One region of the Pseudarthrobacter sp. NPDC092202 genome, then DNA from elsewhere that is predicted to be linked to it. Evidence: riboswitches for the same ligand, from Rfam matches in the RefSeq annotation. Region 1 holds a riboswitch; the other holds the start of a gene.
The links. Region 1 has a riboswitch for S-adenosylmethionine ahead of ACIQF4_RS10080 (DUF1737 domain-containing protein). Riboswitches for the same ligand answer to the same signal wherever they lie in the genome.

Region 2: it holds a riboswitch for S-adenosylmethionine, as region 1 does, so the genes downstream of both, ACIQF4_RS15500 (bifunctional o-acetylhomoserine/o-acetylserine sulfhydrylase) here and ACIQF4_RS10080 (DUF1737 domain-containing protein) in region 1, are expected to answer to the same signal.

The regions. Positions count from the first base shown of each region.
Region 1 covers NZ_JBIVRG010000005.1:39,559-43,738, reverse strand. Annotated here, with positions in the region: gene opgC (OpgC domain-containing protein) at 1-2,116, opposite strand, end outside; SAM riboswitch class IV at 2,420-2,533, shown strand; gene ACIQF4_RS10080 (DUF1737 domain-containing protein) at 2,547-2,825, shown strand; gene ACIQF4_RS10075 (rhodanese-like domain-containing protein) at 2,822-3,232, shown strand; gene ACIQF4_RS10070 (O-succinylhomoserine sulfhydrylase) at 3,233-4,180, shown strand, end outside.
Region 2 covers NZ_JBIVRG010000010.1:162,027-166,206, reverse strand. Annotated here, with positions in the region: gene ACIQF4_RS15505 (S8 family serine peptidase) at 1-1,181, opposite strand, end outside; SAM riboswitch class IV at 1,430-1,545, shown strand; gene ACIQF4_RS15500 (bifunctional o-acetylhomoserine/o-acetylserine sulfhydrylase) at 1,588-2,913, shown strand; SAM riboswitch class IV at 3,034-3,149, shown strand; gene ACIQF4_RS15495 (homoserine O-acetyltransferase) at 3,163-4,180, shown strand, end outside.

The sequences.
Region 1 (4,180 bases):
GTCCGAAGAACAGGTCATACATGGCCCGGTACGCGGTGTCCGGGATGATCGCCAGGCGGACGTCAAACCCGTTGGCCAGGTACGGATTGCCCCATGACAGGAAGGCAAACGCGAAGGCCAGGGCGGTGCAGGCCGCAACCGCCCAGGGGTGCGCTGAAAGCCAGGCCACGATCCTCCGCCGGTGGAACCCGGCCGCCAGGCCGACGACGAACAGCACCTGCCACACCAGCAGGGGAAATGAATCCTCGAACTGCGACGGCAGGATCCGGAAGCGCGTCACCGTACCCGCCGCGTACACGGCCAGCGATGCCGCCAGCACCCACACGGCTTTACCGCGGTTGAGGGCCGCGAGGATCAGGGGGCTGGCCAGCAGCAGCACCACGTACAGGCCCATCACGTTGAACTGCCACGGCCCGAACTGGAGCAGCAGGATGGCGGGAAGAACCTGTGGCGGCACGGGGAACTGGAACAGCGTTTCCATGCCTGCATAGAGGTCGTAGCTGCGGCCGGCACCTTCGTGCCCTGCACCGCCCGTGCCCTGGTCCACGAAGGTCGTGAGCGCATCTGTCCGGAACACCGGCAGCAGCGACAAGAGGAAGACGCCCACCAGCACCACCAGCGCCGTCAGGTAGAGCTTTCCTGCCCGGCGCGAAGTAAGGTCCACCACCGTTCCAAAGTCGTCCTTCGCCCTGGGCCCATAGACCATGCCCACCACCAGCCCGGAGAACAGGACAAACAGCTCGGCGCCCGAAACAAAGCCCACCGCCTCCTGGGTCAGGAGCTGGAACAGCGACACCAGGCCCAGGTGGTTCACCACCACAAAGACGATGGCAAGGCCACGGAGCAGGTCCACGCGGGAGTCCCTGCTGGACGGGTCGCTGTAGCCCCAGGCCGTGACCGCACCGACTTTGGCGGGGAGTTGCCACAGTGCCACCAGGAGGATGAGGAGGGCCGCCCCCACGCTCCAGGCGGCCGCCCCGGACAGCGTGTTGGACCTGACGAACGATGCACCTGGGGCGACATCGGTAACCGGCCCCGTCACCACCGGGGATCCCTCAAGCCGGGTGCGGGCAGCCTCGGCAATCCCCGCGTTTCCGGTGAGGCGCCAGTCGATACTGGCCACACCCGTGTCCCGTGTACTGGTGCGTTCGTCCCAGACCACCGCGCCCGTCATCGCGAAACCGGCTGATCCGGCAACTTCCAGGACCTGGCCCCACCAGCTGTCCTTGATCTCCGCTTCCGCGGCACCTCCGGCGGACGGGCTGTAAAAGGCCGAAGTCTGCAGCATCAAGGGCTTGTCCCGCCCCGCCGCATACGTCCCGTAGAAGTTTTCCCCGCCGGAGGCCGTCAGCATCTCCTGCAGCTCACCGGCGCGGGGAACGGTGTTGACCGCGGTGCCCCCTGCAGTGTCATCGTGGTAGGCCGTCAAGCCCACCCAGTCCACGGCGTCGTCCCCGGGGTAGTAGGGTTCGTAGGCTTTGTCCGAGCCGTTCCAGGCGCCGTCGCCGTTGGTGTCCAACAGGGAGAACCCCTCGGTTCCGGGCGCGGGCGCGTTCCGGTTCCGTTCGAAGGGATAGTCCCTGCCCAAATACGGTTCCCACACCATGGCATAACCGCCGGCGGTCCCGGCCGCCCGGAAAGCCGCTGTCACCGCCTGGAATGACTGCCGGTAGGCGGCCGGCTGCTGGCCCCACTCCACCCAGCTGGCATTCATGTCCGGAGCGAAGCGGATGAGCAGCTGGCCTTTAGAGTCACCTTTTATCCGGCGCACTTCCCCGGCAAAAGCTGCAGCGGCGTCAGGGGTGACCTGGTCCAGCGGGACAACAGGCCTTACCGTGAGCATCGCATCGGCGCCCTGTCCGGCGGATTGTTCCAGGAAGCCCCGGATGTCGCTCTCTTCCGAGGCGCGGAAGGGGAAGGTGATGTCGTGTCCGAAGATCGCGGGGGATGCCCCGAGCCGCTCGGAGAAGCCCCCGGCGGTGTCCTCTCCCCATTCGAGGACTGCGCCCAGCAGCGGCTTGCCTTCCTCCGGGAGGTTTCGGGCCGCCTGCGCCGGCCCGGCGGGCACCACCACGGCCAGGACGGCCATCAGCGCGGCGGCGAGGACGGCAGCCATCCGGTGGAGGGGCCGCGGGCGGCCGCTCGGGGCGGGACGTGCGGGAGCGGATAGCGTGCTGATGAGACCCCCCAGGGACTTATTCCTCAAGTGACGGGGCGGCGCCCCTGGACAAACTTTATCCGGGCTGGCGCTGGTGGCAGGCACCTGGCACCTGCATGCCCAAGGTGGCGCCGCCGTCGTACGTTGAACGGACGTGGCGCATGCATCTTTGGTGCCGTGCCTCCGCACAGCATCCTTCAGTTACGCAACATGACGACGACGGCGGTGCGGCGGTGCGCGGCAAGTGTTACGTTTTTGGGGAGTAATGAGTACCGGCGCCAAGCCCTGACTGGCCGGTCGGCAACCCTCCTTCCACGGCGGGGTGCCTCAGGTGAATACTCGGCATATCGACCATTCGAGCTGCAAGCGTGAGAGAAGGAGATCCGTCGTGTCTGACGCACCTGCCCCTGAAGAAAAACTGTCCTACCGCCTCATCAGCGGCCCGGACAACCGTGAATTCTGCGAGCGGATCTCGAACGCCCTGGCGGAAGGCTATGTGCTGCACGGCAGCCCCGCCGCAACCTTCAACGGCACCAGCGTGATCGTGGCACAGGCCGTGGTCCTGCCGGCAGCCATCGCCTCGGCAGACGCCGCAGTGGCGGATGCCGTGGATGACCTCGAGTCCGCAGGCGACGACCTTGAGTTCGACGGCGAGGGCCACGCATGAGCTACGCAGGAGACCTGACGCCGCAGGAGGCCTGGGACAAGCTGGCACAAGGCGCCATCCTGGTGGACGTACGCACCGAGGGCGAATGGGCCCACATCGGGATCCCGGACACCAAGGCAACAGAGAACGATCCGCTGTTCATCCAGTGGACCTTCCCCGGGGGCATTCCAAACCCTGACTTCATCAACGACCTCAACCAGCAGGCGCCCGAAGACCGGGCAACTGAACTGGTGTTCCTGTGCCGCTCCGGCCAGCGGTCCATCGCGGCGGCCATAGCGGCCACCCAGGCCGGCTTCACCTCCTACAACGTGCTGGAGGGCTTTGAAGGCGACCCCGACCGCTTCGGCGAACGCACCGTCAACGGCTGGAAGAACCGCGGCCTGCCAACAAACCTGGGAAAGATCTAAGTGACCTTCAACGAAGACGCCGCCGGCTGGAGCCCCGATACCCAGGCCGTGCGCGGCGGCCTGGACCGCACCAACTTCCAGGAAACCAGTGAAGCCATTTTCCTGAATTCAGGGTTCGTGTACGAATCTGCCGCCGCCGCCGAGCGCGCCTTCACGGGCGAGGACGAGCGTTTTGTCTACTCCCGCTACGGCAACCCTTCCGTGGCAACGTTCCAGGAGCGGCTCCGCCTCCTGGAAGGAACAGAGGCGTGCTTTGCCACCGCGTCCGGAATGTCGGCCGTGTTCACCGCCCTGGGTGCCCTGCTCGGTGCCGGCGACCGTGTAGTGGCCGCCCGTTCGCTGTTCGGGTCCTGCTTCGTGATCCTGAACGAAATCCTGCCGCGGTGGGGCGTGGAGACGGTCTTCGTTGACGGACCGGACCTGGAGCAGTGGCGCGAGGCCCTGTCCCAGCCCACTACCGCCGTCTTCTTCGAATCGCCGTCCAATCCCATGCAGGAGATCGTGGACATCGCGGCGGTCAGCGAACTGGCTCACGCGGCCGGGGCGACCGTCGTCGTCGACAACGTTTTTGCCACTCCCCTGCTGCAGCGCTGCGGGCAGTTTGGCGCGGACGTCATTGTCTACTCCGGGACCAAGCACATCGACGGCCAGGGCCGGGTGCTCGGCGGGGCAATCCTGGGCACCAAGGAGTTCATCGAGGGCCCCGTGAAGCAGCTGATGCGGCACACCGGCCCGGCATTGTCCGCCTTCAACGCCTGGGTCCTCACCAAGGGCCTGGAAACCATGGCGCTGCGTGTTAACCATTCCTCGGCCACCGCGCTGCGGCTCGCGGAGTGGCTGGAGGAACAGCCGGCCGTCAGCTGGGTGAAGTATCCGCTGCTGAAGTCCCACCCGCAGTATGAGCTGGCAGCAAAGCAGATGAGTGCCGGCGGCACGGTCCTCACCCTG
Region 2 (4,180 bases), on a different contig from region 1:
GCCGATCCGGTGTACAGCAGACGGTTGGGCGTTCCACTTCCGGATCCTGCAACCTTTCCTCCCGTCGCGGACGAGAGCAGCCGGTCGGTCACCTGGCTGGGGGTCAAAAGGGGGTTGCCTGAGAGGAGGACAGCGGCAGCACCAGCCACATGCGGCGTAGCCATGGACGTTCCGCTGAGTGACGCCGTGGCCGTTGCGGAAGTATGCCAGGCGGAGCTGACGCCGACGCCCGGCGCGTAGAGGTCAACGCATTTGCCAAAATTGGAGAAGGAGGCCTGGCGGTCCGAAGAATCGCTTGCCGCGACCGTGATCGCCGACGCCGTGCGGGCTGGAGAAGCCGTGCAGGCGTCAACGGCGTTGTTCCCCGCTGAGACAATGGCCGGGAGGCCGTTGGTGATGACGGCCTGGACTGCTGCGTCGAGCACGCTGCTGGTGGGTCCGCCGATGCTCAGGTTAACTACGGCGGGGGTGCCAGGGCGGTGATGATCTGCAATCCAGTCCAGCCCCGCGATGATGTCCGAATAGAGGCCGGAGCCATCGCATGCGAGTGCCCGCACCGGAACGAGGGTGGCGGATTTGGCCACACCATGGACGGCGCCGCCGATGACTCCTGCCACGTGCGTGCCATGGCCGTTGCAGTCGCTTGATCCCAGGCCGTCAGCCTTTGCTGTCCATCCGGCGCTGACCCGGCCGCCGAAATCGGCATGGGATGCGAGGATCCCGGTATCCACTACGTAGGCGCTGACGCCCTGGCCGGAGGCGGCAGGTGTGTAGGAGCCGGAGAGGGGCAGCGCCTGTTGATCGATCCGGTCGAGGCCCCACGGCGCGTTACGCTGCACCTCGGAGACCGTGACAGCGTGGTCCGGCTCCACTGTTGCGGCCCGGCCTGAGCGCAGCAGGGCGGCAGCCTGCCCCGGGCTGGCCTCGATGGCCGCGCCCTTCACCGCCTTCGTAAATGTTCTGTTGACGCCGATTCCCTGGGCGCGGAGGGCTGCCGCCTCGGCCGCGACGTCCTTGCCCGGAGCGAATTGCACAAGGTAGCGGCCGCCATCGTCAGCAGCGGCAGAAGGAGCGGCGTGTGCTGCGGATGCCGGCCAGGGACCGGCTGCCACCGCGCCTGAGCAGAGGGCGACGGCGGAGAGCAGGACGGTGCGACGTGCCAGGCGAGAGAACTGGGGCAACTGAAGTGTTCCTTTGGTATGGAAGCTGAAAGGCGATGAGACGGGTTCCCGGCTCAAATCTAACGGGGGACCGGTGGCAAACGGCCAAACTTCGCGCAATCCTGCGCATCTTCTGCGGAACCTTGGGAGATCAACATACGGTGCCTCCCAGCGCTGCGTCCGGCGGGGTGCGTCCCGCAGGAGGGCGGGGAAGTCACAACCGGTCACACTCATGGCGGCGGGCACATGCTGTTCCTACACTGGGCTCAGGTCATGAGCGCCAGCACCAAGCCCCGGCTTGCTGGCCGGCAACCCTCCTTCCGCGGTGGGGTGCCCCGGGTGAGGACCTGGCTGTCCGGCAAAGGCCGGACAGCAAGCGCGGCCCGCGGTGCTTTGAGCATGCCGGGCCCAGTCAAAGGAGCCTTAGATGTCCAACGGATGGTCATTCGAAACCCGCCAGATCCACGCAGGCCAGGAGCCGGACAGTGCCACGGGCGCCCGTGCACTCCCTATCTACCAGACCACGTCCTTCGTGTTCCCCAGCGCCGAGAGCGCCGCCAACCGTTTCGCCCTTGCTGAACTGGCACCTATCTACACCCGCATCGGCAACCCCACCCAGGAAGCCGTGGAACAGCGGATCGCCAGCCTTGAAGGCGGGCTCGGGGCACTGCTGCTCAGCTCAGGCCAGGCCGCAGAAACCTTCGCTGTCCTGAACATCGCGGAAGCCGGCGACCATATCGTCGCAAGCCCCAGCCTTTACGGCGGAACCTACAATCTCTTTGCCCATACCCTGAAGAAGTTCGGCATTTCGGTCACCTTCGTGGCGGACCCGGACAACCTGGAGCAGTGGCGCGACGCCGTGCAGCCCAACACCAAGCTCTTTTTCGGGGAAGTGGTCTCCAACCCCCGCCAGGACGTCCTGGACATAGAAGGTATCTCCCAGGTGGCCCACGATGCCGGGGTGCCCCTCATTGTGGACAACACCCTGTCCACCCCGTACCTGATCCGGCCGCTGGAATGGGGAGCGGACATCGTGATCCATTCGGCAACCAAGTACCTGGGCGGCCACGGTTCCGCCATTGCCGGCGTGATCGTGGACTCCGGGAAGTTCGACTTCGGCAAGGACCCGGCGAAGTTCCCGGGCTTCAACACCCCGGACCCCACCTACAACGGGCTGGTGTACGCCCGCGACCTCGGCAAGGACGGTGCCCTGGGCGCCAACCTGTCCTACATCCTCAAAGCGCGCGTCCAGCTGCTCCGGGACCTTGGTTCCGCCGTCTCCCCGTTCAACGCCTTCCTCATTGCCCAGGGGCTGGAAACGTTGAGCCTGCGCGTGGAGCGTCACGTTGCCAACGCCCTGGACGTGGCGCAGTGGCTGGAAGCGCGTGACGACGTCGAATCGGTCGCCTACGCGGGGCTGCCCTCCAGCCCCTGGTACGAGAGGGGCCGCAAATATGGCCCCAAGGGCACGGGCGCGATCGTGTCCTTCAACCTCGCCGGCGGGGCGGAGGCCGGCAAGCGCTTCGTGGACGCGCTCGAACTGCACTCCCATGTGGCCAACATCGGTGACGTCCGCTCCCTTGTCATCCATCCCGCGTCGACCACCCACAGCCAGCTCTCCCCGGAGCAGCAGGCGGTGGCCGGGGTAACGCCCGGCCTGGTCCGGTTGTCTGTGGGAATCGAACACATCGATGACATCCTGGCCGACCTGGAAGCGGGCTTCCGTGCCGCCAAGGCGGCCACGGGCGCCTGAGCAGGAGCAAGGGCCGACGGCGGGGTCCCGGGCCGGGCGGGCGTGCCTGCCGGGCCCGGGACCGTCACAACCAGTCACACTCTTGGCGGCAGGCGGGTGCTGTTTCGTACACTCGAACCAGGTCATGAGTGCCAGTGACAGCCCCGGCTTGCTGGCCGGCAACCCTCCTTCCGCGGTGGGGTGCCCCGGGTGAAGACCTGGCCTGCCGGTCATTCGACGGCAGGCAAGCGCGTAAGAAGAGGTCTTGCCATGACGGTTACCGTCGCCCGTACCACCGTTTCCGGACACGGAATAGTCCGCTATGCCTCCATTGGGGGACTGGAACTTGAAGCCGGCGGCTACCTGCCGGACGTCACGCTGGCCTACGAAACCTGGGGCACCCTCAACGCGGACGCCAGCAATGCCGTCCTGATCGAGCACGCACTGACCGGCAGTACCCACGTGACCCGTGGCGATACCGATGAACCGGGCTGGTGGGAGCAGCTGGCCGGGCCGGGTGCACCGGTGGACACGGACCGCTTTTTTGTAGTGTCCATCAACATTGTGGGCGGTTGCTACGGGTCCACGGGGCCGTCCTCGCCGGCACCGGACGGGACTCCCTGGGGATCCCGGTTTCCCCTGGTCACGCTGCGGGACAGCACTGTGGCGGAGGCCCGGCTGGCCGACAAGCTGGGAATCAAGAGCTGGTTTGCGGTGCTGGGCGGTTCCATGGGCGGAGCCCGCGCCCTGGAGTGGGCCATCACCTTCCCCGAACGGGTGCAGCGCTGCGGAGTGATCTCCATCGGCGCTGCCAGCACAGCCGAGCAGATTGCCTTTGCCCAGGCACAGACCCTGGCGATCCGCCAGGATGCGAATTTCAACGGGGGCGATTACTACCGCGGCCCCTTTCCCGAGGATGGCCTGGCCCTGGCCCGGCGGATTGCGCACATCACCTACCGCTCCGCGGCGGAACTGGAAGGCAGGTTTGGCCGCGCACCCCAGGCTCCGGAGTCACCCCTGCAGGGCGGGGTCCTGGCCAACCGAGGCCGCTACCAGGTGGAAAGCTACCTGGACCACCAGGGGAACAAGCTGGTCCGGCGGTTTGATGCCAACAGCTACATCGCCATCACCGAGGCCCTGATGAGCCACGACATCTGCCGGGGTAGGGGGCCGCTTCCCGAGACCCTGGCGCGGTCAGGTGCGCGTTTCTTCGTGGCAGCCGTGGACTCGGACCGCCTCTACTTCCCGGCCCAGTCCCGCGAACTTGCCGCAGCCCTCCCCGGAGAAG